Linked DNA regions of Prochlorococcus marinus CUG1416. The protein of the gene in region 1 interacts with the protein of each later gene in a pairwise test. Links are inferred from orthologs where the notes say so. Each region holds a gene or a part of one and is shown on either strand. Other genes may lie near its edges.

The links.
Region 2: the proteins of HA146_RS01620 (region 1) and lpdA interact in binary tests that used the Escherichia coli proteins (3 or more experiments, as listed by UniProt). The link is inferred for Prochlorococcus marinus CUG1416 from one-to-one orthologs.

The regions. Positions count from the first base shown.
Region 1 is NZ_JAAORM010000002.1:69,985-85,383, forward strand. The notes cover bases 2,936-5,985. They hold HA146_RS01620 (UvrD-helicase domain-containing protein), read right to left. Parts: upstream 5,640-5,985; coding sequence 3,231-5,639; downstream 2,936-3,230. Other genes in these bases: HA146_RS01615 (CCA tRNA nucleotidyltransferase), read right to left, coding at 2,936-3,225; HA146_RS01625 (hypothetical protein), read right to left, coding at 5,662-5,868. In the rest of the region: selenide, water dikinase SelD, read left to right, coding at 1-1,977; more of HA146_RS01615, read right to left, coding at 1,978-2,935; HA146_RS01630 (R-phycoerythrin subunit beta), read left to right, coding at 6,046-6,558; HA146_RS01635 (phycobiliprotein lyase), read right to left, coding at 6,542-7,093; HA146_RS01640 (hypothetical protein), read right to left, coding at 7,068-7,247; HA146_RS01645 (TVP38/TMEM64 family protein), read right to left, coding at 7,366-8,001; HA146_RS01650 (hypothetical protein), read left to right, coding at 8,148-8,567; HA146_RS01660 (FGGY-family carbohydrate kinase), read right to left, coding at 8,822-10,051; metK (methionine adenosyltransferase), read right to left, coding at 10,063-11,304; HA146_RS01670 (30S ribosomal protein S1), read right to left, coding at 11,446-12,537; transcriptional regulator NrdR, read right to left, coding at 12,648-13,127; HA146_RS01680 (photosystem II reaction center protein T), read right to left, coding at 13,228-13,326; psbB (photosystem II chlorophyll-binding protein CP47), read right to left, coding at 13,350-14,873; HA146_RS01690 (2Fe-2S iron-sulfur cluster-binding protein), read left to right, coding at 15,096-15,399. UniProt on the Escherichia coli protein: A helicase with DNA-dependent ATPase activity. Unwinds DNA duplexes with 3'-5' polarity. Translocates on single-stranded DNA with 3'-5' polarity. Initiates unwinding more efficiently from a nicked substrate than double-stranded DNA.
Region 2 is NZ_JAAORM010000005.1:188,535-203,883, forward strand. What follows is about bases 9,309-12,308. They hold lpdA (dihydrolipoyl dehydrogenase), read right to left. Parts: upstream 11,529-12,308; coding sequence 10,089-11,528; downstream 9,309-10,088. Other genes in these bases: trpC (indole-3-glycerol phosphate synthase TrpC), read right to left, coding at 9,309-10,076; HA146_RS07265 (TrmH family RNA methyltransferase), read right to left, coding at 11,525-12,308. Also shown: HA146_RS07205 (IMS domain-containing protein), read right to left, coding at 1-368; pdhA (pyruvate dehydrogenase (acetyl-transferring) E1 component subunit alpha), read left to right, coding at 519-1,556; HA146_RS07215 (RpoD/SigA family RNA polymerase sigma factor), read right to left, coding at 1,558-2,499; HA146_RS07220 (NAD(P)H-hydrate dehydratase), read right to left, coding at 2,641-4,206; tRNA 2-thiouridine(34) synthase MnmA, read left to right, coding at 4,253-5,410; HA146_RS07230 (acyltransferase), read right to left, coding at 5,403-6,890; HA146_RS09660 (FKBP-type peptidyl-prolyl cis-trans isomerase), read left to right, coding at 6,977-7,549; sodN (superoxide dismutase, Ni), read left to right, coding at 7,628-8,101; sodX (nickel-type superoxide dismutase maturation protease), read left to right, coding at 8,134-8,478; HA146_RS07250 (hydantoin utilization protein A), read right to left, coding at 8,462-9,133; more of trpC, read right to left, coding at 9,189-9,308; more of HA146_RS07265, read right to left, coding at 12,309-12,388; murA (UDP-N-acetylglucosamine 1-carboxyvinyltransferase), read left to right, coding at 12,562-13,932; HA146_RS07280 (aspartate aminotransferase family protein), read left to right, coding at 14,563-15,349. UniProt on the Escherichia coli protein: Lipoamide dehydrogenase is a component of the glycine cleavage system as well as of the alpha-ketoacid dehydrogenase complexes.

The DNA.
Region 1 (15,399 bases):
ATAAAATCTTTAGCAAACAATGCAAAAATATCTTTTATACAAGAAGAAGTAAAGGATATTGATTTTAATTTAAAGACAATTGTTTTAAGTAATAGACCCCCAGTGGATTTTTCGAAGTTGGTACTTAATTATGGAAGTGAAACAAAAATACCGAGAGAATTTGAGACCCTATTAGAGAATCGAAATGCTTTTCCAATTAAACCTTTTCTGAGAGCTTATGAATTGATACAACAGGAAGATATTTTTGATTCGGTTAAAGAACTTCCTTTCGTAATTGTTGGGAGCGGTCTTGCTGCAATTGAGGTCTCGTATGCTTTGAGAAAAAGATGGAGATTTAGACACTTAAAGCTATTATGTGATTCAACAAAAATTAATAATAAGATTCTAAAAAGTTTACGAAATTCAAATATTGAATTGGTTGACAATCTTGATTCTGATTATGGCAAGATTCTTTTATGTACTGGAAATAAATCTCCATTATGGATACAAAAAAAACTATTAGACTCTGACTCAAATGGCAGAATATTCATAAATCACAATTTGCAGTTGAAAAGTGTCTCCGGGATCTTTGCTGCAGGCGATTGCGCAGTAATAGATTCATCAAAGAGACCTGCATCTGGTATTTTTGCAGTAAAAGTGGTAAATACACTAGTCCATAACCTAAAAAAAGAGATAGAAGGTAGATCTTTAAAAAAATGGTTTCCACAAAGGTTCGGATTGCAAATAGTTAATGTATTTCCAAGCCAATATCCAAAGGCTTTTGCTATTTATCGCAATTTTGTTTTTGGTCCTTCTTTTTTTATTTGGTTTTTAAAGCATAAAATTGATCTGAACTTTATTCAAAAGTTCCGCTCAAAAAGACTAATTATGCTTAATGGTGGAAAAAATATTTCATTGAATGATTGTAGGGGATGTGCGGCGAAAATTCCTCAGTTTGTTTTGAATAAATCTTTAATAAATTCAAATTTAGATAGCTTAGCTTCATCCCCTGAGGATTCAGTTCAGATCTATAACAATGGTCAAGATCGTATCTTACAAAGTGTAGATGGATTTCCTGCTTTGGTAAGTGATCCTTGGCTCAATGCAAAAATTACTACTTTGCATGCATGCTCAGATTTGTGGGCCTGTGGCGCAAAACTGTCATCTGCGCAGGCTTTGATATCATTGCCAAAAGTTGAAAGAGAATTTCAGAGTTACCTCTTTTCTCAATGCCTTCAGGGGATTAAGTCAACAGTTGAGGATCAAGGAGGTGAACTAATGGGAGGCCATACTTACGAGGCAAGAAGTTTAGTAAATAAACCTTATTCACTAGGAATAGATATTTCATTAACTGTTCAGGGGATCTTGAAAAGTGGAGCAAAACCATGGTTGAAATCTGGAATGAATGATGGAGATGTCCTTATGATGTCTAGACCACTGGGAGTTGGGATTTACTTCGCGGGGCAAATGCAAAATATTAATATGCCAAGTAGTTCTTCTGAAATAATGAAGAATTTAGTCAAGAGTCAGCAAAATTTGATCGATGAGATTTATTTTCTTCAAGATCAATTTAGAGAATCATTAGTCAATGCTGCTACTGATATTACTGGATATGGATTTATTGGACATCTTAAAGAGATGGTTGAATCATCTAACTTGTTTAGGGAAACAAATAATCTAGAGCCTATAAAAGTTTTATTAGATTTATTGGCATTTAAAGCCTATCCTGGAGTTTTTGATTTAATAAGAAGAAATATTAAAAGTACTTTTTTTGAATCAAATAAAGAAATTTTTGACAAAATTTACAAAAGAAATCAGCAAAAAAGGATAATTAATTTTTTAAATAAAAATTCATTAGATAAAGAGACCTTTAGCGAAAGAATTTCATTACTATTAGATCCCCAAACATGTGGCCCCTTGTTGATTAGTTGCAACCCTAAATATGAAAATTCTTTAAAAGATAAATGGTATAAGGTTGGAAAAGTTGTAAAAATGTAATTAATTTCTATTTAACTTGTCAATTTCCAAATATCTTAATCTTTTGATTTCCTTTCCCATTTCTTTCCCTGGTTCCCACCCTTCTTTTTTTAATATCTCTCCATCTTTTTCAGATTTTATGTATTTGTAAGTAAATAGCCACTTAAATAAGTTTCGCCAAAATACACCCCCATCACAAATTAATAATTTGACTGTTTCGTCATTAAGGTTTCTCTTCTCAATAAATTCTGTCCAACTTGACGGAGAATAATGTATGTATTTATCTTGCTTGGTTTTGAATATCTTTTTTATATTTGTATAATCTTCTAATATTTTCTTCTCACTATTATTGATCAAAAATCTTTGACATGCTTTCTCTAAATCGTCTGCATCTTTTAACAAGAATAGAATATAACTTCCATTCAACTTTTTGATCCAATTTAGTCCCCTGAAAAACCTCTTATCGACTTGAATATTTTCATTTAATATTGAGATAATTCCCCATTGATGAATTATCGAAATTACATTATTCAAGTTATCGTGTTTGTATATTTCAGCTAGTTCCATCCTTATTCGTATGCCAAGTGCAGGAGGGAAAATCATTTTCTGATGAGTTTCTGAACTTTTCCAAGGCCATTGTCTAACTGTTTCTTGAGATTGTTTAAGAGAATTATTTGAAATATTGAAATCTAACCTTGAAGCATATTTTGCACATCTAATTAATCTACTAGGATCATCTGAAATACTTTTATTGTGAAGTAGGTTCAATTTTTTGCTTTTTATATCAGAAATTCCTCCATAAAGATCATAGATTTTCCTGTTCGAGACCTCGAAGGCTATTGAATTTATAGTGAAATCTCTCCTTTTAAGATCCTCCTCAATAGTACTTTTAGTTACTGTGGGATTTAAGCCTGGAGCAGAATAAATCTCTTTTCTTGCAGAAGCAATATCAATTTTATAGTCATTAATATTTATTTCTACTGTGTTGTATAAATTAAATTCCTTGATTAAACATAAATCTACATTTACAATATTTTTTTTTATAAATTTTGCCAGAGAAATAGAGGAGCCTTCTATAACAAGATCTATATCTACAGGCTTAGAAAAAGATTCTTTGTGGAATTTACTAATTAATAAATCTCTTAAATAACCACCAACAAAAGCTACTTTAGTATTGTTATTAGATGCTATGTATTTAGTAATTAGGTTATATAAATTAAATGGAGTTTTGATTAATTCACCTTGGATGTAATTAGAGATATCGTTCATGAGTTTTAACTTATATAACGAATTGGAGCTAATCTGGGATCTAGAATTTTACTTCCTTTATCACCAAATTTTACTGCTAAAGATATTTTTTCCCCACTCCCAAAAATATGTATGATTTCACCTTTCCCAAATTTTGAGTGAATTAGCTTATCTCCAACTATCCAGCTCTTCCCTTTACTGGGTCCCGAATATAATTTCCTTACTGCATTTATTGGTTTGTTGACAAATTCATTTGGATTGTTTCGATCAACTCTTGTTAAACGATTAAGATGCAAATCTCTTCTAATTGAAGCACCACCAGTTTGTGGTAATTCGCCATCCATTAAATCTTCAGGTATTTCTGAAAGAAATATTGAAGGAATTGTTGCTTCACGCATTCCACCCCATAATCTTCTTTCTCTGGCATGACTTAAGAAAACTCTTTCTTTAGCTCTAGTAATACCTACGTAGCATAATCTTCTTTCCTCTTCAAGAAGTGAGGGAGTATCTATTGATCTATGGCTAGGGAAGAGACCTTGTTCTAGCCCAGTGATAAAAACATTTTGAAATTCTAAACCTTTACTATTGTGCAGAGTCATAAGAGTTACAGAGTTGGGATTATTTTTCTTCGTATCATTATCAGTTGTTAAGGCTGCTGTAGAAAGAAATCCCTCTACATCTCCACTTTCTGTTTCTTCTTCATATTGAGTAGCTGCATTAATTAGTTCTTGTAAGTTATTTCTTCTATCTTCAGATTCTTCAGTCCCACTAGATAGCAGGTCACTTAAATAACCACTTTTTTCTAATATTAGTTGTAGTAGTTGAGCAGGGCCTGAATTTTCTAGATAACACAGTAGATCATTCATAACTTCAGTAAATTTATTAATTCCTTTTGATGATCTGCCTATTGTTTCTTCAATACTTTGCTTATCATTGATTACTTCCCATAATGGAATATTTAGCTTGTTAGATAATTCATTAAGTTTTTGAATAGTAGTCTTACCAATCCCTCTTCTAGGAACATTTATGATGCGTAAAAGACTAACGTTATCTGAAGAATTAACCAGAACTTTTAAATATGCTATCGCATCTTTAATTTCCCTTCTATCATAAAAACGCAATCCTCCGAAAATTGTATAAGGAATGCGCCACCTTACAAGAGATTCCTCTAATACTCTTGACTGAGCTCTGGTTCGATATAAAATTGCAAAATTTTTCCAAATTGGCTTCTGATTATAATTGTTTAGTGATTTAATTTTATTGGTAATTGCTTCTGCCTCGGAAATTTCATCATCACAGCTGAGTAACTTTAAAAGCTCCCCTTTTTCTTTAGTAGCCCTTAAAACTTTGTCAATTCTTTCAGAGTTGTTTTCAATTAGCGAGTTTGCAGCATCAAGGATATTAGATGATGACCTATAATTTTCCTCTAATTTAATTAAAGATGATTTTGTATCTTCATTAAGTGAAGTTTTAAAATCTTCTTGAAAACCAATTAGAATTCTGAAGTCAGCTGCTCTGAAACTATAAATACTTTGATCAGCATCTCCTACTACAAAAATTGATCTATCTTCCCAACTAAAGAATTTTTTTGGTTCAGTATTTCCAGCAGCAATTAATTTTATAAGTTCATATTGTGTTCTATTTGTATCTTGATATTCGTCAACCAAAATATGTTTAAATCTTTTGTGCCAGTAATCTCTGACTATATCATTTTGCCTCAATAAGAAAACAGGCAAAAGTAGAAGATCATCAAAGTCTAGAGAATTATTTTTTGAAAGCGAAATTCTATATCTCTTGTAGGCTTCTGCAACTGTTTTATCAAAATTATTATCTGCTTTTTCTAAAAGATCATTCGCAGTTAGGCATTGATTTTTAGCATTACTTATTATTCTTTTAATCTTTTTGGGATCATATCTTTTAGGGTCAAGATTCATATCTTGACTGATAATTTCTTTTACTAAAGTTTGAGAATCTGTTTCGTCGTAAATTGAAAATTGCCTTGTCCATTTTAGTCCTTCTGGATCAGTATATTTTTCAATATCGTATCTCAGAAGTCTTGAAAATAAAGAATGGAAAGTACCGATCCAAAGGTTCTGAAGCCTCTCTTGGTGAACGTTTGTTCTTAATTGATTTTGATCAATTTCTTTGAGAGTTGCCCAAGGCTGAGCAAATTGATTTAAGGCTAATTCTTGAGCTAGAAGAACCTCTAATCTTGCCTTCATTTCTTTAGCAGCTTTATTAGTAAAAGTAACCGCAAGAATGTTGTAGGGATCTATAGAATTGTTCTCAATAAGATTTGCAATTCTGTGGGTAAGAGCTTTTGTCTTTCCGCTGCCTGCACCTGCTACAACCAATAATGGTCCATAAACATGATTTACTGCTAGTAGTTGTTCATTATTTAAGGACTTAAAAAGAAAATTGTTAGTTTGAGACACTTTTGGAAGGGTTTTTCAGAAATCAGACTTTACTATGAGGTTCAGATTCCGTTTCAAGGTGTTCTAACGTTTTTTTTAAATTTATAAGTTCATTGTTGTTATTTATTATTTCTTCAAATTTATTTTGAGGCATTCTTAATTTTATACTTCGGTCAATAATTTCTTTTTGCAATCTCTTTTTATATGAGGAAATAAGTTTCTTTGATAATTTTAAATCTTGTTGATCCAAAACTTTATTAAAAACATAATTTCATATTAGCGGAAAAAAATTTTTTTTTGAATTATTTCAACTATCACTTTGGAATGAAGTTATTAATTAAGAAGCATTGCGTTAATTTTGAAATTGTATTGTTTTTACTAGCTTTGTACTAATCTTAAACTCTAACTTTAACTTTTTACTTCAGGAATGTCAGTTTCAAATAATAATCAACTATTGACTGCTGATAATAAATTAAATGATTTAAGAAACATAAAAGAATTTATTAATAGTGCAAATTCGAGATTAGATGCAATAACCTCAATAACCAATAATTCGCCTGCAATTGCAGCAGACGCTGTAACAGCAATGATTTGCGAAAATCAAGATTCAGTTAATTCAGAAATATCTTTAAATACAACTAACAAGATGTCCGTTTGTTTAAGAGATGGAGAAATAATACTAAGGATTGTTGCTTATCTTTTAATTTCTAATGACGAATCAGTTTTAGAAAAAAGTTGTTTGAAGGATCTTAAAAATACTTATCTTGCTCTTGGGGTACCTTTAAGCAATGCAAGAAGGGTTATTGAATTAATGCGAGATGCAACAATCTCTGATTTAAATACAACAGTTAATAATATGCAAGGAAAGACAGGATTTCTTACTAAATTAATATCTGAAACAGAGTTGCAATTTGCAAAGATAATTAATCTTTTAAACTAGCTAAATTTCTTATCTCTGAAGTATGGGACGTCTGTATTACTGAGTTGTTTGCGAGATTTCTAATAGTAGAAAATCTGGATCTTATGTGAGTAGATAAAAAGGAAATTCTCTCTTCGGAAACTGTTGATTTGTAAATAGTTGTAATGTGTAAATTATTTTGTTCATCAACAAAATAATTGGATGATGAAATAAAGGATTCTGTATAACCTTTATTTCGTAAAACAATTCCTGAATTTTCATCCTTGGGTAAAAATATCAAAATAGTTTCATCTTCCTCACTCATATTATCTTCTTCCCAATCACTAATAGCTTGCCATTTTATAGAAATGGCTGTGTTCTCTAGGTTTAAACTTAATTTGTAATTTTTAAAAATTTCAGGAACTTTTTTATTTTTTGAGTTGATATGTTTTATGTATATTTTACTAGTTGAGTTTTCAAATTCCTGAAAAGCTAATGTATGACTACTTCTTATGGACTTCCACTCTCCTATGCTTTTATCAATGAATTGATTAATTGTTGTTAGATTCTTCGTCAAGTTTATCTTCTACGGAATGATTTTCTGCTTTTTGAATCATTCTTACCATTGAATCCACCATTAATCTCTTTGCAGAAGTTACTTTTAATCCAGAAGGAGTTGTTGATATTTGTTCTCCAGGGCGATTATGTGAAGTTGGTCTAAATGGAGTCATCTAAGAACTTTAAAAAATTAATCGACTTCTATTCTTGCATGAATTCTTATTCAAATAGTTCTTGTTTGCAAAAATGTCATATCTCTCTTCTTTGATTACAGGATTTTTAACTCTTTTTTTATTTAGGAATTTTATTTTTTGCTAATCCTGAAATAGTAGCTAATGCAAACATGCCCAAAAGAGCTACTCCCAGAAATAATCCTGCTCCCTGACTAACACCGGCTCCTACAGCAACTAGTATGGAATCACTGATTAGAAGACTTATTAATAATGCTGGAGTGAATATTTTCCAGCGAGTTCCTCCAATACCAATTGCGTAGCTTAGAAAATCAAAAAGTCCAGTCATTAGTAGGCCTGTCATGAGAAAGAAATTTTCTTCTAGTTGGTTTTGATTAAAACTTTCAATTTTTTTCATCGCTTTTGGGCCTACTAAATTCCTTACAGGGACTCGCCCATATTTTCTTGCAATAAAGAAAGCAGCTTGGCAAAAAACGATATCAGAAAAGATAATTGTCATGTAACCTTTTTGAAACCCTAATAATGAACCCGCGAGAAGAGAATAAGCTGAACTTGGAAGAGCTGGTAAAATAATACTTACTCCTCTTAGTATGAAGATTCCAAATGGAGCCCAAATCCCCATACTCTCAATTTTGTTCCTTAGGGGTTCTATCCCATAATTTTGGATTAAATAAATCAATACAACAAATATTGCGATAAAAAAAACTACTGAGAGAAATTTCTGTATTTTATTCATTATTTTCTAGTAAATTTATTGGAAGTAAATTCTTAATTTAATATTTGATTGTATCTATAATAGAATTACTAATCAATAAAAATTTTTATAAATTTTTAATCTTATATTTACTCTCGATAAGAAATTTTTTTATTTCATAAGTATTCATGGTTAATTCTAAGAATAAAGTTAATTCAATATTTACTAGAAATAGCATTGGTTTAGTTCTTTCGATAATCTTTTCCCTGTGTATTTCAATAAAACAATCAAATGCTTTGCCTCATGAATGGGTTGGAGTCCCTAAAAGTGAATATGGAGAACAGTTATGGGATAGACAAAGTATTAAAAGGAATGAGGATGGTTCTGTGAGAGTATTGAGTAAATTTATTCCCAAGACAAAAACTGAAATTACTAAGGATATTCTTTACACAATGGATATAAATTGTTTTGAAAAGTCATTTAGAGACGTTGATGTCTCTATAGATCAAGTAAATAAAAATTTCAATGATTTAGCTGATTGGCAAGATCCAAATGGAGATAAATTGATTTTGGGCGTTATTGGTCAGGTCTGTAGAGTCGAAAACTAAGAATTTTCAATTATAAAAAATAAAATTACAAAAAAATCACGAGTCCCCATGTCATGAAAGTATAAAACCCCTTCTAGGAAGGGGTTTTAAAGGTGCCAGGACCCAGATTTGAACTGGGGACACGGCGATTTTCAGTCGCCTGCTCTACCAACTGAGCTATCCCGGCTCTAACCTATATACTTTAAATTAAGATGTGTAGTTTGTGAAACCCTTTTCATTAAAAATTTTATATCTTTATCAAATATCAAAAATTATTATTTTGAATTAATCGCTAATAAGGCAGTACCAAAAGAAGTGGTTTTATTACAAGAAAATATTGGTATATTTATAATTTTTTCTCTTATTTTTCTCCACTGAGGGTTTTTTGAACCTCCACCAATAGTAATAATTTTTTTTGGCAGTGAACCGGTTAGTTTGCCTAGTTCTTCCCATCCTTTCAATTCGATCTTAGCTAGCCCCTCAAATAATGCATGTAAATAAAGTGAGTCGCTTACTGGTCGAGGGCCAAGTATCGGCTCTAAATTAGAATTATTAACAGGAAATCTCTCTCCTTTACTATTAAGAGGTAAAAGATCCAAATAAGTGTTTTTCGATGGATTAATTTGTCGACTGAGTTCCTTTATTTCTAAATCAGAAAAGAACTTAGACAAGATGCCGCATCCAGCATTTGATGCTCCTCCACATATCCAATCGTCGTTTACTCTATGGATTGTAATTCCCTGTTTTTTTATAGGGTTATCAATAATTTTTTTAACCACTATTGTTGTTCCTAAAACTGTGAGACCATCTTCTTTCCCTAAACCTGCAGCTATTAAACCTGCATTAGAGTCAGTGGTGCCTGAGGTTAATATTAATTTCTTATTGAAGTTAAATCTCTCTGCCAAATCAGAATTTACTTGTCCAATAATTTTTCCACTTTTTACTATATGCGGTAGGCATTTTTGCCATGAAGTATTGAGATAGCTTTTTGGCCACGATTCTTTTTTTAGATCCCAACCAAGTTTTAGATTATTACCTTCTTCTCCATGAGTCCAGTCTTTTAAAAACCAACCAGTGATCCAATCAGATTGATGTCGTAAAAGTATATTTGTCCCGTATTTATCTATTAGTTTTAATGCTTTAGCAAGACTACTGTATGGAGTTCGCAGATGATCTTCTCCAAAAGTTAAGGATTCAAGAAGGATCTTATGTTCAATACATGCTTGGTCATAAGGTATTGCTTCTCCTATCGGATCTCCTCGCAAATTGGATGCTATTAAAGTTCCTGAGGTGCCGGAGATAGCCAATTTATTAAGGTTAATTTTTACCTCAATAGGTAAATTCACTAAGAGATTTTCACAAGAATTGATCCAAGAATTTGGATTTTTAAAGCTGTATGAATAAGGTACTGAATTTGAATATACTAATTTCTTATTAGGATTAATTATTGATATTCTTGCACCACTCGTTCCAAAATCTAACCCTCCATAAAAATTATCAGGCATAGAAAAAATATTTATAAAAAGATTTTGGAAGCCTCTGCTAATTTGGCTGCTTTTTCTTCTACATTTTCCCAAGGCAGCTCAAGATCTCTTCTGCCAAAATGTCCATAGGAGGCTGTCTTTCTAAAAAATTTTCCTCCCATTTTTTTTGGTAGATTTCTTAAGTTAAATTCTTTTATTATTGCTGCGGGTCTTAAATCAAAGTGCTCTTTAATTAGCTCAGTCAAATTAGCTTGTGAAATAACACCAGTATCAAAAGTTTCCACGAGAATGGAAATTGGTTTTGCTACTCCAATTGCATAACTTAATTGTACTTCCGCTTTTTTTGCCAGTTTTGCCTTAACTATGCTTTTAGCTACATAACGTGCTGCATAAGCGGCTGATCTATCTACTTTTGTGGGATCTTTGCCAGAAAATGCCCCACCTCCGTGTCTAGCATATCCACCATAAGTATCTACAATAATTTTTCTACCAGTTAGCCCAGCATCTCCTTGAGGCCCGCCTACGACAAATTTCCCCGTGGGGTTTACTAGAAATCTTGTTTTGCTAATGTTTGGTTTGATTTCTAAATCTTCAGTAGCAGGATTTACAACATGCGTCCATAAATCTTCCTTTATTCTTTTACGAATTTCTTCTTCGTTTGTTATTCCATCAATCTCAGGATTATGTTGAGTTGAAATTAAAATCGTATTAATAGAGACTGGCACCCCTTTTTCGTAATCAATGCTTACTTGAGTTTTACCATCAGGGAGTAGATAATTAAGGACTTCTTCATGTCTCACTTTGGCAAGTTGAATAGCTAATCTATGAGCTAAGCTAATCGGTAAGGGCATTAATTCAGGCGTCTCATCACATGCATAGCCGAACATTATGCCTTGGTCACCAGCTCCGGTATTATCTTCCAAGTCATCGTTAACATCATCTGCGTCGTTCACTCCTTGTGAAATATCTGGTGATTGCTCGTCAAGTGCTACTAAAACAGCACAACTATTTGCGTCAAAACCCCCTGCTCTATAGCCTTCATATCCAATTTCTTTAATTACATTTCTAACAAGTTTTATGTAATCGACTTTTGCTTTTGAAGTTATTTCTCCAGTAAGTAGACAAAGACCCGTGTTAACGACAGTTTCGCATGCAACTCTGCTTTCTGGATCTTCTGTTAATAAAGCATCTAAAACCGCGTCACTAATTTGATCACATATTTTGTCAGGGTGACCTTCAGTTACTGATTCAGAAGTGAAAATGAAATCACTCATTTATATATAATTTGTAAATATTAAACTTTATAATAATTTAGACTGTCGTTAGTAATCAATGATTGTAAATTTAGAAATGCTTGTTTAAAGATAAATAACCCTTTAGGTGCGATATCAAAGGGCAACGTAAATTAAGTGAATTTAAACTGTTTCAGCGGAAGCTGTGGCTATTTCCTCATTATCGTCAGTTTGTTCAAATAACATTTGCTTATATTTCGCAGCCATTTCTTCAGCTTTATTAAAAACTTTTTGAGGGTCGGTTAGCATATCGCCTGGCTCAGGTTCAAGTGCTTTTGTAGATAATGAAATTCTTCCTCTTTCTGAATCAAGGTCAATTATCATAACTTTCATTTGGTCATTTACATTTAAAACATTATGAGGAGTTTCGATATGTTCATGACTGATCTCAGAAATGTGCAACAGACCACTAACTCCTCCAATATCAATAAAAGCTCCATAAGGTTTAATACCTTTAACAGAACCTACAACTACTTCTCCCACCTCAAGTCTATTCATTTTTTTCTCAACCAAAGCTCTTCTATGACTTAGTACTAATCTGTTTCTCTCTTCATCAACTTCAAGAAATTTTAAAGGTAGGTACTCACCTTCTAAGTCATCTTTAATTTTTCGAGCACTTATATGAGAACCTGGGATAAAACCTCTTAAGCCTTCAACCCTCACAAGAGCTCCACCTCTGTTTGTCGCAAAAACTTCAGAATAAATAGTTGCATCTTCTTTTTGCAGTTGTCTAACTCTTTCCCATGCCCTTTGATATTCAATTCTTCTTATAGAAAGTGCTAATTGGCCATCTTCATTTTCTTCACTCATTATGAAAAATTCTCTGCTTTCTGAAGGTTGTAAAACATCATTTAGTCCTTCAACTTTATTTATTGAAACCTCCTGAACAGGCATAAAAGCAGCCGTCTTGGCACCTATATCTATCATGGCTCCTTTGGGTTCTAGAGCAAAAACGGTACCTTTTACTAGATCGCCAGGCTTGAAGTTATAATCATACTTACCCAATAGTGATGCAAATTCTTCTTGAGTGAATCCTGCATTATCAAAATCCGCATTTGTTCTACTAGAGGAAGAATCTGCGGAAGGAATATCTTTATTTTCGAATGATAACTCTTCCTCCTTTTGGGATAATGCATCATTATCTAATTCAGACGAATTTTTAATTTCTTTATCTTCAGAAAGTTCTTGAATTGTTTGGGAAGAATTTTCGTTCATTTGTTGCATCGCAGACTACCAAAGGTAGTTAGAAAGGAATGCTACTAGCCTGCAAACTAATAGCAAAAAATCATTTGTGTTATGTATTCTACACTTTAGGATGCTGAATTTTATAAAATTGAAGCTAATTGGTTTTTTGAAGTTCCTTTTAGAGATTCAAGAGTAGAAATAAAATCTTTTACCCCATTAAATTTTCTATATACAGAGGCATATCTTATATAGGCAACTTCGTTTTCCTTCCTAAGATTTTTAAGTATTAATTCTCCAATTTGTGAAGATTTAATATCTTTATTAGAATCCTGTATGATTTGTGATTCAATCCCATCTACAAAATTAATAATTGCTTCACTAGTGAAGGTGGTTTTTTCGCAAGCTCTTGATATGCCAGTAAATAATTTTTGTTTATCAAATAATTCTCTGCCCCCATCTTTTTTTATTACTGAAACTGGCATTGTTTCAACTCTTTCATAAGTTGTAAATCTAAAGTTGCAATTTAAGCACTCTCTCCTTCTGCGAACACTTTTACCACTATCAGCAGATCTTGATTCCAAAACTCTGCTATCTGTATTTTGACAGGTTGGACACTGCATGTAGTGAATTAATGTGAACTTTAACTCTTATAGTAGAGCAATATTTTCATTATGAAAAGTAAAAAAAAACCTCTTGATTAAAGAGGTTTTTTTTCTAAGTTCATTTTCTATCAAATTTAGGTGGATCTCTAAAGGCGACAGCAAAGAATAACGTGACAACTGCGAGAGTTAAAATAAGAACGTAAGCAAAAGCTTCCATAAGATTAAGTAATAAAGTTTAGTTTAAACCCTTCCTGGGATTCTTCTTGTGGTTTCGTCACCAAGCTTCTTGAATAAACCAAATTCAACTTGGTCACCAATCTCAGCGTCAATACCAGCAAAGGAATTTCTGTAAAGAGTTCTTGAAGCATGCCACCAGTGGCCAAACAAGAATAGCAATCCGAAACATAGATGTGCATATGTAAACCACGCTCTTGGAGAGCTTCGGAATACACCGTCAGATTTATAGGTTTCTCTGTCGAACTTGAATGCTTCTCCAAGCTGCGCCTTTCTAGCTAATCTTTTAACTACTGCAGGATCAGTAAATGTTTGCCCATTTAGGTCACCTCCATAAATAGTTGCAGTAACGCCAGTTTGTTCAAATGAATACTTTGCTTCAGCTCTTCTAAATGGAATATCAGCTCTTACATTGCCTTCTTTATCTTCTAGTATCACGGGGAAGTTTTCAAAGAAGTTAGGTATTCTTCTGACTTCTAAATCGTTACCTTCCTTGTCTTGAAAAGCAATGTGACCTTGCCAACCAGTTGGTAAGCCATCACCATTAACTAGAGCTCCAACCCTGAATAATCCTCCTTTCGCAGGACTATTTCCAACATAATCGTAGAAAGCTAATTTCTCTGGAATGGATGCATATGCCTCTTCTCTAGTGGCACCATTATCTATAGCAGTTTGAACCCTTCTATTAATTTCAGTTTTGAAATAGCCTGAGTCCCATTGATATCTGGTAGGACCAAATAACTCGACTGGTGTTGTCGCTGAACCATACCACATTGTTCCTGCAACGACAAAAGATACAAATAGCACAGCAGCTAGAGCACTAGCTAGAACTCCTTCAAGACTTCCTAGTTTTAATGCTCTATAAAGTCTTTCTCCAGGTCTATTTGTAATGTGAAAAATACCTCCAATGATACCCATAAGTCCAGCCGCAATATGATTTGCAACTATCCCACCTGGATTGAAAGGATTAAATCCGTCTACTCCCCAGGAAGGGGCTACAGGCTCTACATGACCAGTTAGACCATAAGGATCAGAAACCCAAATACCCACGTTTGCACAATGAAATGCTCCAAATCCAAAACATGTAAGTCCGGCTAGAAGAAGATGAATTCCAAAGATTCTTGGCAGGTCCAGAGCAGGCTCACCTGTTCTTGAATCTTCCCATAAATCTAAGTCCCAGTAAGTCCAGTGCCATATAGAGGCCAGCATCAATAGTCCACTAAATACTATGTGTGCTGCTGCAACCCCTTCAAAACTCCAGAATCCAGGATCAACTCCTGTAGCACCGGTGATATCCCATCCGTTCCAACTACTTGTGATACCTAGTCTTGCCATGAAAGGCATAACGTACATTCCCTGTCTCCACATTGGATTGAGAACAGCATCAGAAGGATCAAAAATGGCTAATTCATAAAGAGCCATAGAACCGGCCCAGCCGGCTAATAATGCAGTATGCATAAGATGCACAGCAAGTAGTCGACCTGGGTCATTAATAACTACTGTGTGAACTCGATACCAAGGCAATCCCATCGGTTAATTTCTAGTAACTATGCTGAATAAACAGCTAAACATCACGATAGTAAGGGTTTTTTAGTCTTTGAGGGATTTTTGTAAATAAATTTATTTTCTTGCTAAAATTGGGTAAATCAGTTTGTATCACTAGGTTTACAAGGAATTTTTGACTAAAAATTGTTAATATTTTGGTCACAATTCTCAAACTAAAACGCCAAAATAGGAAAAATAATTAAAAAAATGGCAACTATCAGATTCATCCGTGAGGATTTAGAGGTTCAATGCAATCCTGGTGAAAATTTAAGGGAACTAGTAATGAAAGAGAACTTACAACTTTATGGATTAAAAGGGATTTTAGGAAATTGCGGAGGGGCAGGGCAATGCAGTACTTGTTTTATTTCAGTTGAAGGAGGAAACAAAAATTCTTTGAGCCCTCTTACTTCTGTTGAAGAAGAAAAACTCAAAAATAGACCAGAAAATTGGCGACTTGCATGCCAAACATTAATAAAATCATCTACAGTGATTTTAACAAAACCACAATCTG
Region 2 (15,349 bases), on another replicon or contig:
TCAGCTTCTCGACTACTGCCTAAAGCTGGGGTTTGTGGAGGCTGCAAAGCTTTTCTTGTGATTTTAAAAGCTTCTTTAGGTGAACCTGATTCCCAAAGAAGTATTAACCCCGCTACTTCTCTATTTGAAGAAAACTCTAATCCAGAGGCTCCATTAAGTAACAAATTTTCGTATTCTCTCCTACTTTCTGGATCTGTGAGCAAATCAGCAGTTAAACGAAGCAACTCTGATCTTTGGGTTAGAACTTCATAAGTAAAACCTTCATCAGGAGTTTTATCTAACCTTAACTGAAACGCCCTTAATATTTCCTCAGATGTTGCGGAGGGGCTTACGCCAATTAAACGAAAATGGTCTAAAGGAAGTTCCAAACAAATATCCTATTGAAAAATTCTTAGACAAATTTTATCAAGTTAAAAACTTTTTTTCATAAGGTCTTACAGAGTTATTAAAAAAAATCATGAAAATCGACCTTCACAGCTTAGAATGTTAACAAATCAAAACTTCAATAAGGTATTTTCTTGGAAACACACGTAGAGAGAATCTCAAATCTTCAAGACATAAAAAAAGCCCAATTAGATCGAGAAACAGGATTATTTCTTTATGAAGATATGACACTTGGTCGAAGATTCGAAGATAAGTGTGCAGAAATGTACTATAGGGGGAAAATGTTTGGTTTCGTTCATTTATATAACGGTCAAGAGGCAATTAGCACTGGAGTAATTGGCGCCATGAAAAAGAAACATGATTGGTTTTGTAGCACCTACCGCGATCATGTTCATGCACTAAGTGCAGGTGTTCCCTCTTTTGAAGTTATGAGTGAACTTTTTGGTAAAGCTACAGGTTGTAGTAAAGGCCGAGGAGGGTCCATGCACTTATTTTCACGAGAGCATCACTTATTGGGAGGATATGCATTTATTGGAGAAGGCATACCAGTGGCTTTAGGAGCAGCCTTTTCAAGCAAATATAAAAAGGAAGTTCTTGGGAATAATAATAGTGATGCAGTAACTGCGGCATTCTTTGGAGATGGAACTTGCAATAATGGACAGTTTTTTGAATGTTTAAATATGGCCCAATTATGGAAATTACCTATAATTTTTGTTGTTGAGAATAATAAATGGGCTATTGGTATGGCTCACGATAGAGCAACCAGCAATCCCGAAATCTGGAGAAAAGCCTCTGCTTTTGGCATGCATGGTGAGGAAGTTGATGGGATGGATGTATTAGCAGTAAGAGGGGCAGCACAAAGAGCAATTAAACGAGCTAGGGCAGGAGAGGGGCCCACTCTTTTAGAATGCTTAACTTACAGATATAGAGGTCATTCTCTTGCAGATCCTGATGAATTAAGGGCAGAAAAAGAGAAGGAGTTTTGGGGCAAAAGAGATCCAATTAAGAAATTAGCCAAAGAAATTATTGAGGGTAAATTCGCAACCCAAGAAGAATTAAAAAATATTGAAAAGAAAATAGATAAAGAGATAACTGATTCTGTTAAAGATGCTTTAGATTCACCTGAACCACCTTCAGAAGAATTAACTAAATATATTTGGGCTGAAGATTAGATTAAATAGTACTAGGTAATTTTCTGGTTAAATTTCTTAATTTTCTTAATGCCTTCAATTCAACTTGTCTTACTCTCTCCCTAGAAACTTCTAATAATCTACCTATTTCTGCAAGTGTATGCCTCTCATTTCCATCTAGTCCAAACCTTAATTTAAGAACATGTTGTTCTTGCTCGCTTAGGTGACTTAACCACTTCCCAAGTTGCTCTTGATGCATTTTCTGTTCAACTTGATCTAAAGGCTCTTCATTATTACTATCTGCAATTAAATCACCTAAAAAGCTCCTCCCATCATCACCATTAACTGGAGCATCTAAACTACTTGTTGATAAAGCTTGTCTTAAAACAGAATCTAATTCTTCCACATCAATTTCCATTGCTTCTGCAATTTCAATTCTGCTTGGCATAGCACCAAGTTTATGTGCCAGATCCCTACTAACTTTTCTTATAGATGCTAATCTTTCGCTTAAATGCACTGGTAAACGGATTGTTCGTGATTGACAAGCTATTGCTCTTGTCATACTTTGTCGAATCCACCAAAAAGCATAAGTAGAAAACTTATATCCCCTTGTCGGATCAAACTTTTCCACAGCCCTCTCCAAACCAAGAGAACCTTCTTGAACTAAATCAAGAAGTTCTAGACCTTTACCTTGGTATTTTTTTGCCACACTAACAACTAATCTTAAATTAGCTTTCATCATTCTCTCTTTAGCTCTTCTGCCAATTTTTATTGTTCTTTTTTGCTGCGTTGTAAATTCTTTAGTTTGTTCATTTAATTGACCATCTTCTGTGAGAATCATCATTTTCTGAACTTGATTTCCCAATTCAATCTCTTCAGCAGGTGTTAACAAAGGAACTCGCCCGATGTTCTGCAAATACCAACTAATCGGATCATTACTTCTTCTTCTTGGGGGTTCTGCTTGTGCTGGTATTGAGGAAACCATTTTTTTGACCTAAATAAGGTACTAAGACTCTCCTACACTTTTAATGAAATAGCCGAATATTTAATGCGCGCTTCAGATTTCAAGTAATATTTGTATATTTATGTGTTTAAAACTATAAATAACTCTCTTAAATTGTTTCTTTCAAGATATTTGTCTCGTTTTCTTATTTCTCATTAATTTCGATAATTCATCACCAATCGCATAAGCATTTGACCCAGTTTTACACTTTGATGCTGCGAATGAATGTAAAAGTACGTATTTAGCAAAAAAATCAGTCTTTATATTTCTACAAAACGTCAAATCAATCGCAGAACTGCCAGCTACAAATCCGGATAAAAGATCACCTAATCCAGCTCTAGCCGTCTGAGAATCAGTTCCAAAAAGTTGCCATGCTTTTTGATCATCAGCGACTATGCTATTAGCTCCCTTCAACAAAACACTTATATTAAATTCTTTGGCCGCTTTAAGAGCTAGTCCAACATTAGTCTCACCTTTTATATGAGGAAATAACCTTGAAAATTCTTTGGTATGAGGTGTAATCCATGTTTTAAATTTTCTCTCTAAAAAGAATTTTGATCCTAATTTAGATTCCGAAATCCTATTGAGTGCATCTGCATCCAAGATCAATAATCCTTCAAAACTTAAAAGATAGTCTTTTGATTTTTCCCAATCATCATAATCAATTCCTATGCCTGGGCCTAAAGCTAATGAATCAAATGCACTTAAATCAATATTTTTTAATACACTTGATAAGGATGCATTTCCATTTTGATTAGATTGCATAGTTCCTTTTAAAACTATTTCTGGGGCAACTTGCCAAATAGATTCAGCAACTAACTCAGGCAAGACCGCAGAGATAAATCCTGCTCCACTTGATATGGCCCCTTTTAATGCTAAGTATGCTGCGCCAGGATATTTTTCACTTCCCGCGATTAATAATGTTCTTCCCCTTTTATATTTATTGGAATTTTTTGGTAAAGAAGGTAAATCAATATTTTTTAAATCTTTGTAAGTAACCTTAAAAATCCTTCTATCAACTTTGGACAATTTACTAATAGGTACCCCTACATCTATATGGTTCAATTCTCCAATAAAAGGCAAAGCAGAATCTTGTATTAACCCAATTTTATTAAGACCTATAGCTAAAGTGTAGTCTGCCTTTACTGCATTATCTAAAAACGGCTTTCCTTTATTAGGACATAATCCTGTTGGAATATCAATACTTATTACCTTGCCATATTTATTATGAAATTTTTGATTAAATAGTTTGATTAATTTATTATCAACTATTCTTGTTTGATTATTACCAAAAACCGCATCAATCCATAGTTCTTTCCCATTTGCATTAGGGGGCTCTACTAATTTTGTAACACCAATAGATGTAAGATAATTAAGGTGGTTATTTGTTAATGTTTTTTTTATCGGGAATGGACACCATACCTGGACTAAAAAACCTTTCAAAAAAAGCTCTCTAGCTATTACGGCACCGTCCCCACCATTATGCCCAGGACCTATTAAAACAGTTATTCCATGCTTTAAAAGAGGTTTCCTTTTCAAGAGCCATCTACTAATTTGGATTCCAGCTTTTTCCATCAATGCTTCTTGTGGCATGCCATCAGAAAACATTTCTTTCTCTAATATCAACATTTGCTTTGAATCAACAATTAAATGTTTAGAGTCAATTGTTGGCCATACAATTTCGTTCATAATTAGTACAAAACAATTGAAGTACTGTTCAAAAAATTAAACTTCCATGTTAAAGACACAAAAGGATAAAAAATTAGAGAACTATTTTTCTACTAATAATAAAACTAAAAAGGAGAAAAATATTATTGTAGGTCTTTCTGGTGGCGTAGATAGTTCCCTTTCAGCTGCTCTTCTTGTTGAAAGAGGCTGGAATGTTGAGGGACTAACTCTTTGGCTAATGAAAGGACAAGGGTCCTGTTGTTCTGAAGGATTAGTAGATGCTGCTGGCCTTTGTGAAGATTTAGGAATTAACCATAAAATAATAGATTCAAGAGAAATATTCGAAAGAGAGGTGATTAAAAAAACTACTGAAAGCTACGAGAAAGGTTTCACTCCACTTCCATGTTCGATGTGCAACAAAAATGTGAAATTTGAAGAGATGCTTAATTACGCAATAACCAAAAAAGACTTTACTTATATTGCAACCGGACATTACGCAAGGCTGAAAAAATCATCTTATGCTGAAAAACTTGATTGCAAGAGCTTTATATTTAAGGAATTTCTTCTTCTAAGAGGTGCTGACGAGAACAAAGACCAAAGTTATTTTCTCTATTCTCTTTCACAAGAAGTACTGAGCAGATTAAAATTTCCTCTTGGTGAAATGAAAAAAGAAGAAACGAGGAAGGAAGCCCTGAGATTAGGCCTTAGAACTGCTCAAAAACCAGAAAGTCAAGATTTATGTTTAGTTGAGCATTATGGATCAATGCAGAGATTTATTGACAAGCACATTGAGCCCAAAGAAGGAGAAATTATTCATGTCAACGGTAAAGTCCTTGGGACACACAATGGTATTCAGCACTTTACGGTAGGCCAAAGAAAAGGTTTGGGCATTGCTTGGCCTGAACCATTATATGTAAAAAGTCTAGACAGAAAAAAAAACGTAGTGTACGTAGCTGATAAAAGTGATCTTTTTAATAGGGAAGCAATAATTAATAAGGTTAACTGGGTTTCAATCGAAGAGCCTAAGCAAGAGATAGAAGTAGAAGCACAAATCAGATATAGAAGTCATCCAGTAAAAGGCACTTTAATTCCTTTGAAAAATTCAGATAATCCAACTAAAACATTTAAATTAATTTTTGAAGAAAGTCAAAGTTCGGTAACGCCAGGACAAGCTGCAGTTTTTTATAAAGGAGAAATTTTATTAGGTGGTGGATTAATTAATTAATTTTCCAAAAGATATTTAATCCCATAAAAAATATAAACAAAAACAAAATAGGTTTATCTCCAAATTTTGTATAGAAAGTCTTTTCGGATGAAAAATTAGGGAACACTATTTCATTTTGCTCAACATTTAAATCAAGCATTTGAATTATTTTTCCATCATCCTGAACTAAACCCGAAGGGCCTGTGTTTGATACGAGTAAATTATTTTTCTTATTTTCAATACTTCTTAATCTCGCCAAAGATAGGAATTGATTAGACAGCTTAATTGGATAGGGATCTAAATTTGCTGCAGTTATTATTAGTGTTGCGCCACTATTAATAGCCTTTCTTATTTTCACTCCATCACTAATTTCGTAACAGATAGCTACTGCTAATGGAGGTGTAAATTTAGGATCGAAAAATCTTGAATCAGAACCTGGTTGAATTCCTCCTAGTGCAGATAATCCTCTTGAAAAACTATTTAGAAATCTAGGTATTTTTTCACCTAATGGAACAAGTCTATTTTTATCTATGAAAGAGGTAAAAGATTTATCTCCAATTTTAAATCCCAGTAAAGAGCTTCTTAACTCATTCTCGTAATTTCTGAAACCTCCTGCCAAAGTATTAACCTTAATGCCTTTAGGTAAATAAAAATTATTAGTTAGAGTTCCTTCAGGAGCAACAAGAAGTTTTGCTTGATTGGCTAAAGCATATTCTTGAGCGATAGATTGTTTTTCTTTAATAAACTCATTATCTATTTTTAATTTTTCTCTTGTTGGGATATTTGTTTGCCAAATAGCTACTGGATATTCATAATCTCTTTTTATTGGAGTTGTTAAACCTCCTAATAAATGTAAGAAAACAATAACCAAAAGTCCAAAAATAAATATTTTTTTAAAATGAAGTTTTCTTCTCCATTTTCCGTGACTAAAAAAAATCCAAAATCCAATCAATATTTGTACTACACATAAACCACTTGCACCAATCCATCTTGCCAAACCAGCAAGATAAATATCACCTGGGACTAGACTTTCACCTAAACCTATCCAGAAAAAAGGTGTTTGAGAAAGTATCAATTCACCAATCCCCCAAATCAAAGATAAAAAGAATACTTTTATGGTTAAAGGCATAATTTTCATTTTAAAAACATCCTCTTTCCAGAGAATCATTTCAACTAACAGCCCCCATAAATAAACTAATAACCCACCCCAAAAAGCACAAAATAATAATATTGAAATGGCAATTATTAAACTTGCAAACCATGAAAAACCGAGCCATGTCAATGGATGAAGATCATATAACCATGAATGACTTATCAAAACAAAGAAAAAGCCCCACCAAAAATTTGCTATTTTTCTTTCACTTCCCTCCCATAAAATAAATAAAGATATCGGCATAAAAATCAGCCAAAAGTGAGTTGAGACTGAAATTCCTCCTAAAATCCCACCTAAACAAGGGTAAAAATATTGTCTTAAACTTTTAATTTGAGTCGGGATTAACAATCTAAAATTACTAAATTAAATTTATAATCACGCTTTTATTGTACCTTTATTCTGTAAACTTAGTTTTAGTAACTTTCAAAATTTAAGTGAGAGAAGTCTTTATTAGTTTTGCAGTTTTTGTTTTTTGTGTTTCATTAACTCTTTTCAGTCAATTTAATTCACCCCAAGTTGTTAATGCTGCCGAATCAGAAACTCAGTTAATTCAAAAAACACCTGTTGCAAAATCATCAAATGTTTCAAATAATAATTTATTTGAGCTAGACCCATCAGATCCAAATCCTATACTTTTCGCTATGGCAGAAGAAACACAATCAGAAAGCAATTCAAGGACTACAGAAAGTGGTCTAATTATTTCGGATATCGTAAATGGGGAAGGAGATGAAGCTACTGCTGGGCAAACAGTGAGTGTAAATTATACAGGAACTCTAGAAGACGGTACACAATTTGACACCAGTATCGGCAGAGCTCCATTCAGCTTTCCCTTAGGTGCTGGACGAGTAATAAAAGGTTGGGACGAAGGTGTCGCCGGCATGAAAGTTGGAGGAAAAAGAAAATTAACAATACCTCCGGAACTTGGATACGGATCAAGAGGGGCAGGAAGTGTTATACCCGCCAATGCAACTTTGATATTTGAAGTTGAATTATTAAAAGTCAATTAAATTAAGTAAGAAAAATATCTAAGACTTTTCAATTTAGTTAATCTCCAAGTAATATATATACAACATCAAATATTTGAAATGTTAAGTAAATTCATCAATTCTTTTCTAGATAAAAAATCCCCAATGACAGTCCATGCTCACTGTGATGGTCCTTGTGGTGTTTATGATCCAGCATCTACCAGAGTTGCTGCTGAAGCAGTTTTATCAATGACAAAAAAACTTATTGCATTAGAAGCTCCTTCTAGCACTGATTCAGCAGAGTGGGCTACATACAGTAATACATTTTCTAGATATGTTGCAGTTAAAGAAGAGCAAGCAAAAGAAACAAAGAAAGAAATTCTAATTTTGTGGACAGATTACTTTAAACCAGTTCACTTAGAAACTTATCCAGACTTACATGAAACCATTTGGAAGGCGGCCAAATTATGCAGTGCATGCAAAGTTAATATTGATTTAGCTCAAGCTGAAGAACTCATGAGTTATGTAGAAAAGATTCATAATATTTTCTGGGCTTCAAAAGGAAGATCAGACGCTTTTGTAAAAGCTAGTTAATCAGAATTATTTTCAAAAGTTTATTTGACTTAATTTTATTTTTCTTAGGCTTAAGAAAAACCGCCATTATTAGCGGTGATTCTATGTTGCCTTCCCTCAAAGAAGGAGATATTGTATTTTTTAAAAATTATAAGGAAGGCAAATCAGATCCAAAACCTGGTCAAATAGTTATTTTTAATCATCCACTTAAGAACAAAAACCTCATCAAAAGAATAAATTTAGTGAATCAAAATACTATTGAAGTTTTTGGTGACAATATGGAATTTAGTGAAGATAGTAATAAATTTGGATTAGTAAATAACGAAAAAATCATTGGGATTGTAACCTCTAAACTAATCAGTTCTAAATTAAAAAGTTTTATTAATTCAAAAAGATAGAAGCACTTCTTTGAATCCAAAATAATCCCATGGAGAAGGAAAGCCCTCCTGCACCAGCTATTAATCTTTTAATAAATTTTTGACTTGCTTTAAAGGTCGTTAAAGATATTAAACAAGTAAAAAGATTCATACTTATTAATGAACCAATTAAATATGAAATCAAATAAAAGCAAGCACTTGTTAAAGGGAGAGCTAATGCAGGTAGAACTGCAAGAAAATGCGAACCTCCTGCTATACCATGGAGTAAGCCTAAACCTGTTAAAGCATGGGAGTGCTTATTAGTATTTTTTTGTTCCTTAACATGTAAATGAAAATGACGATGAGCAATCCCATTATCATGCTTGTGAGAGTGGGAATGCATACTTAATTGAAAAGAATTCTTAATAGCAAATACTCCAACAATTAGAAGAGAAATTCCAACTAGGAATTCAGCAATATTGGAGAATTTGTTTAATGGCGTAATGTCCTTTATAAAAATAGCGAGAAAAGCTAATAAGAGAACTCCAGAAGAGTGTCCTAAGCCCCATGAGAAACTATTTCCAAGAGCTTTTTTGGGATTATTAATAGCTACTGGCGCCATTGCTATTAGATGATCAGCACCACTAACTACATGCACAAATCCTGCAACGATACCGGTTAATATTACAGCCTGCATATATATTCAGTACATCTCAGTTTATTCAATTTTATAGCACGATTTGGAGTCAAAATTAATTTGAGTTAAATAATTTCTTGAAAGGTTTTTCAATATCACTTTCTCTCATAAAAGTTTCACCAATCAATACTCCCTTAATTCCAATAGATATAAGCGATTCTACGTCTTCTCTACAATTAATTCCGGATTCACTAATGGGAAGAATATTTTGTTTTAAAAATATATCTGAATATGTATTCATCAATTCTATTGATGTTTTTAAATCTGTTTTAAAAGTTTTTAAGTCCCTATTATTTATTCCAATCAAATTAAAAGATTTTAACTTTAATATCCTTTCTAATTCATTCTTGTTATGGACTTCAACAAGAACGCTCATCCTTAAATTATCAGCAATTTTTTTTAGATAAATTAAATCATCATCGCTTAAAATCGCCGCGATTAATAATATTGCATCAGCACCAGATACCCTTGCTTTATAAATCTGATAAGCAGAAATAATAAAATCTTTGCAGAGTAGAGGGAGATTAGTTGATTTCCTTACATTTTCAAGTATTTCGTAACTACCTTGAAAAAACCTTTTATCGGTTAATACTGAGATACATGATGCACCTAATCCTTGATAACAAGGCGCTATCTCTTCAGGATTAAATTTTTCTCTGATAACACCTTTACTTGGACTAGCTTTTTTTATTTCAGCAATAACTCCTGGTTTTATTTTCGACTCCAAGATACTTTCATAAAAATCTTTAGGAGCAGGAAGTTTACTAATCTTCTTTATTAGATCTTCCAAAGAAACTATTTTTTTAAAATTCTTAATTTCAAGGTCCTTATGCCATACAATTTCTTCGAGAATATTTTTTGCTTGTGCCTCTCTGTGAGGTACAGCATATTCTAAATTTTCTACCCTAACTGTTGGATTTGGTGGCCTGCGTCTTATTTCCATTAAGTATAAATTCTATTTTACTTGAGAAGCCGCTTGTTTATATGCGACCTCAACTACTTCACTAAGAGTGGGATGAGTATGTACTTCTGTAGATAATTCAATTACATCTTGATTCCTTGAAATGGCATTCGAAATTTCTTGAATCAAATCAGCTGCATGTAACCCAAAAATATGAGCACCTAATACTTTTCCATTATCTTTATTGAAAATCAACTTGAGCATTCCATCACTCTCCAATTCAGCCAATGCTTTTGAATTAGCCTTAAAGAAACTTTTGACAACTCCCAAAGTAAAATTTTCTTTTGCCGATATTTCTTTAGCTTCAGCTTCAGAGAGACCAACTGAACTTATCTCAGGATGAGTAAATGTTGCCGCAGGGATACTCTTATAATTAATTTCGAAGTTACCACCGCAAATATTATCAACAGCAATAGTACCTTGCGCTGCGGCTGTGTGGGCAAGCATTAGTTTACCAGTTACATCTCCAACAGCCCAAATGTTAGGTATTATTTTCTCACCATTTTTAACCCTCATTTGATCATCTATAGGAATGAAGCCTTTTACTGTTTCAATCCCAACAGATTCAAGATTTAAGTTATTACTATTAGGACTTCTACCAGTCGCAACTAGTACAGCGTCAACTTCTAAAGTTTCTATAACTTCTTTAGATTCTGCATCCGTCAGTTCTATTTTAACAGGACATCCAGGTGTTATTTTTGTCGCAAAGACATTTGATTTTGTATCTATATCTCTTGATTGAATAAGGTTCTTCTTAGCAATTTTTGCAATGTCTGGATCAAATGTTGGCATAATATTCTCCAAAGCCTCGATCATGGTAACTTCACAACCTAGCGCGGTATAAACATCAGCAAATTCCAATCCTATATATCCGCTTCCAATAATAGCTATCCATCTTGGTAGCCACTCAAGTTTAACCGCATCATCACTAGTAAATACAGTCCTATTATCCAAAGAAATTCCACGAGGAACAAAAGGAGAAGAACCAGTTGCTATAACAACATTCTTACAAGTGAAAATTTTATCAATTCCGTTTTTATCTCTCACACCCACTTTTTGATTTCCTTGAAGTCTTCCAATGCCCAAAATAATTTCAACTCCACTCCTTTTGAGAGTTTTTGTTAAATTTTCTCTAACATTTAAAACTAAATTATTTGCATGATCTGCAATTTTTGATCTCTCAAACCTTACTGGTGACGCATGAATACCAAATTTAGCTAAATGTTCATAATCAGCAATTTCTCTAACTTTTCCACTTGCAGCCAAAAGAGCTTTAGAGGGGACACAACCCTTGTTAACACAAGTGCCTCCCATATCAGAAGATTCTACTATTGCGACTTTTAGTCCCTTAGCAGCAGCATGTTTAGCCGCATCAAAACCTCCATACCCTGCTCCTATTACGATTAAATCAAAATCAAAACTTGAATCAGTCACTTTTTATCTCTGTATTTAGAAGTGTATGCGACTCTTTTTCGTTCTAATAATAATGGAACTGCAACACAAGCCACATTCAATGATTCTACAAGCTCACTATGCGGAATTGAAATTGTTTCATTAAAAGCTTCTTGAATTTTTTTATGAATTCCTTCACCTTCATTACCCAAAATCAATGCTGTACGTTTAGTCCAATCAATTTCCCAGTAGGGCTTTGAAGATTTTTTCTTGTGACTACTAGTAGAAAATATCTTAAACCCAACATTTGACAATTCACATAAAGAATTTAATAAAGAATTTATTATTTCTTCTTCATTACCCTCAAATCTTAGAAATGGGAGGTGAAAGACGGCACCAGATGATGCTCTTAATACCTTTTGATTTAATGGGTGCGCGCCTCCAGCTAAAAAAATTGAATTGACCCCAGCAGCTAGAGCCGTTCTAAAAAGATTTCCCATATTTCCAGGATCTTGAATCCTATCAAGAACAAGAACCAAATCATCTTTACTATTAAATTGATAATTAGGTATTGATGAGATTTCGACTAATGCTGCGATGCCATCTGGATTAATTGTTGAAATTGCAGAAGCCAAAACCTCATCTGAGACAATAGTTATTAATGATTGATCAAATTTTTTGCTAAGACTTTGATTCTTTTTAAGCCATTTATCAGTAACTAAAAGTTTGGAGGGAGCATTTCCAGAATTCAACAATTCTTCTATGAGATGAGTACCCTCTATGCAAAAAAAGTTTTTATCTTTGCGAGAAGATCCGCTTTTAAATGATCTAAATCTTTTAACTAGATTATTGTTTTTACTAGTTATTTTTAAAAAAGTATTTTCTATGAGGAATTTTAAAATTTTTTTATCATTTACATTTTAATTTCCATTAAAGTATTGAACAATATTTTTTAAATTTTAATTTCCCAAAAATTGAATAATACATTTTTACTTTTAATTAATATTCAGGACGTTACATAGGGTGGACTTAAGAATATTAGTTTGTCATTATAAATCTAATAAATTAAATCTTAATGATTTGCGTAAGCAAAAAGAAGTCATATCTTAAATCGCAAAATTTAAAGATTTTTGGCCAAGGTAAATTAAATGGAAGAGTTAAAATAAGTGGTGCGAAAAATTCAGCCTTGGTTTTGCTGGCGGCATCATTACTAACTAATGAAAGAATAATTCTTGAGAATGTTCCCCGTCTTACTGATATTGAAAAAATGGGAAATATTCTTAAGAATTTAGGAGTTAATTTGGTAGATAAAAACAATAAAATAGAGATAGATTCAAAAAATATTTCCGTTAAAGAACTTCCTTATGAACTTGTTAATGGACTAAGAGCTAGTTTCTTTTGTATTGGAGCTCTATTAAGTAAATTTGGAGAGGCTAAAGTCCCCTTACCTGGAGGTTGCAATATTGGTTCAAGGCCAATTGATGAGCACATTAATGGACTTAAAGCATTAGGTGCAGAAATTCTCATTGAAGAAGAAATTGTCAAGGCAAAAATAAAAGGAAAGAAAAATAAACTTTATGGTACTGATATCAAATTAAAGTGTCCAAGCGTAGGGGCAACTGAAACTTTAATAATGGCTGCATCTCTAGCCGAGGGACGGACTACTATTGAGAATGCTGCAAGAGAGCCCGAAATTCAGGATTTATGTCAAATGCTTAATAAAATGGGAGCAAAAATTTACGACGCTGGTAAAGAAAAAATAATTATTGATGGTGTTAATAAACTTGGTGGTTGTACGCATAAAGTAATTCCAGACAGAATAGAAGCTGGAACTTTTCTAATAGCTGCTGCTGCAACTTCCTCCTCCATTACAATTTCTCCTGTTATTCCTATACATCTTGAAGCTGTTACGAATAAGCTTCAAGAGAGTGGGAGTAAAATTACTATTAAAGGTAATTCAATTAAAATCAAGGGTAAAGAGATTAAAGGAGTAGACATTGATACAGCCCCCTACCCAGGATTTCCTACTGATTTGCAGGCACCATTTACAGCTCTAATGACGATCGCCAATGGTGAATCCAGGATAACTGAAACAATTTTCGAAAACAGAATGAATCATATTCATTTACTAAAGAAAATGGGTGCAAGTATAAAATTAAATAAAAATGTAGCTTATATCAAAGGTGTTAAAACAATTAAGGGGATGGATCTAGTTGGCTCAGATCTAAGGTCATCAGCCGCATTAATAATTGCTGGTATTATCGCTAAAGGTATTAGTAAGGTCTATGGTTTAGAGCATTTGGATAGAGGTTATGAAAATTTTGAATCAAAGCTAAAAATGTTGGGTATTAAAATAGCGAGAGAGTTTAATAAAAGAACTCTTACTCGGAGTGAATGTAAAATTGATTCTGAACCTAAAGAAATTATAGATTTAAGAGTTGCTTAGTATACGAATAGAAATTTTTCAATTCTTAGGAAATTAATTTATACGTAAGCGATATTAATTAATGAAATAGAACCTAAAAATAGTAGAAACAACACTAAAAAGCGATTAGACCAAGTTTTATTTAAACCACTAAGTTTCAAATAATTCATACCCAAGTTCCACCATTAGAACCAAATGCTGTAAGAATAGTTACTGCAACAAAAAGGTAAGGGACAAATTTTAAAGATAATTTTTTAGCTTTAGTTTTAGACATTTAAAATTTTTCTTTTTAATATAACATAATGTTACTAAACATGAAGCTATCTCCTAAGAAAAAAGGCTTTTACTAGCTATTAGATACAAAGCTGTGCCATAAATGTTAAAAAATTCATTTTTATCTTACTTCTTGTCAGCAAATCCAAGAAATATGACTCTATGTTTTTATTAAAAAGATTTTAACTAATAAAAAATGTGATCTTGATCGCTTTTCCTTAACTACCAAACTCATAGTCAATAAGATGATTTTTGTTATAATAAAAAAGTTCATTATTTTTCAAAAGCCTTGGGAGCGTGGTGGAATTGGTAGACGCACCGCACTCAAAATGCGGCACCTTCGGGTATGTCGGTTCAAGTCCGACCGCTCCCACTTTGATGAATACTTATAGTCGATTCGATATATCTTTCAAAAAAGGGAAAGGTTGTTGGCTATGGGACAAAACAGGTAAAAAGTATCTTGATGCAGTTGCTGGTATAGCGACTTGTAGTCTTGGCCATAGCGATAGAGTTTTAAGAAGAAGGCTATCGACTCAACTAAAAAAGATTCAACATATTTCAAATCTCTACAACATTGAAGAACAAGAACAATTAAGCAGAACTTTAACGAATATGAGTTGTGCTGAAAGCGTTTTTTTCTGCAATAGTGGCGCAGAAGCAAATGAATCAGCTATTAAATTAATAAAGAAATTTGGAAATACAAGAAATGAAGGGAAAGAATCAATTATTCTCGCAGCAGAATCCAGCTTTCATGGCAGAACATTGGCAGCCTTAAGTGCGACTGGTCAGCCCAAATATCAAAAAGGTTTCGAACCTATGATTAAAGGATTTAAGTTTTTTGAATTTAACAATTTTGATTCAGTAAAAAAATTATTTGAAGATTGTGAAAATAATGATCAAAAGATTTCTGGTGTATTAGTTGAACCAATACAAGGAGAAGGTGGCGTAATTCCTGGAAGTAAAATATTTTTTAAAAGCCTAAGAGATATATGTGATAAATATAATTCTCTTCTCATTTTAGATGAGGTTCAAAGTGGAGTAGGTCGAACTGGGAAAATGTGGGGTTATGAAAATTTAGGAATTGAACCTGATGGATTCACCCTTGCTAAAGGATTAGGAGGAGGTCATGCAATTGGAGCATTATTGGTAAAAGAAAAAGCTAACA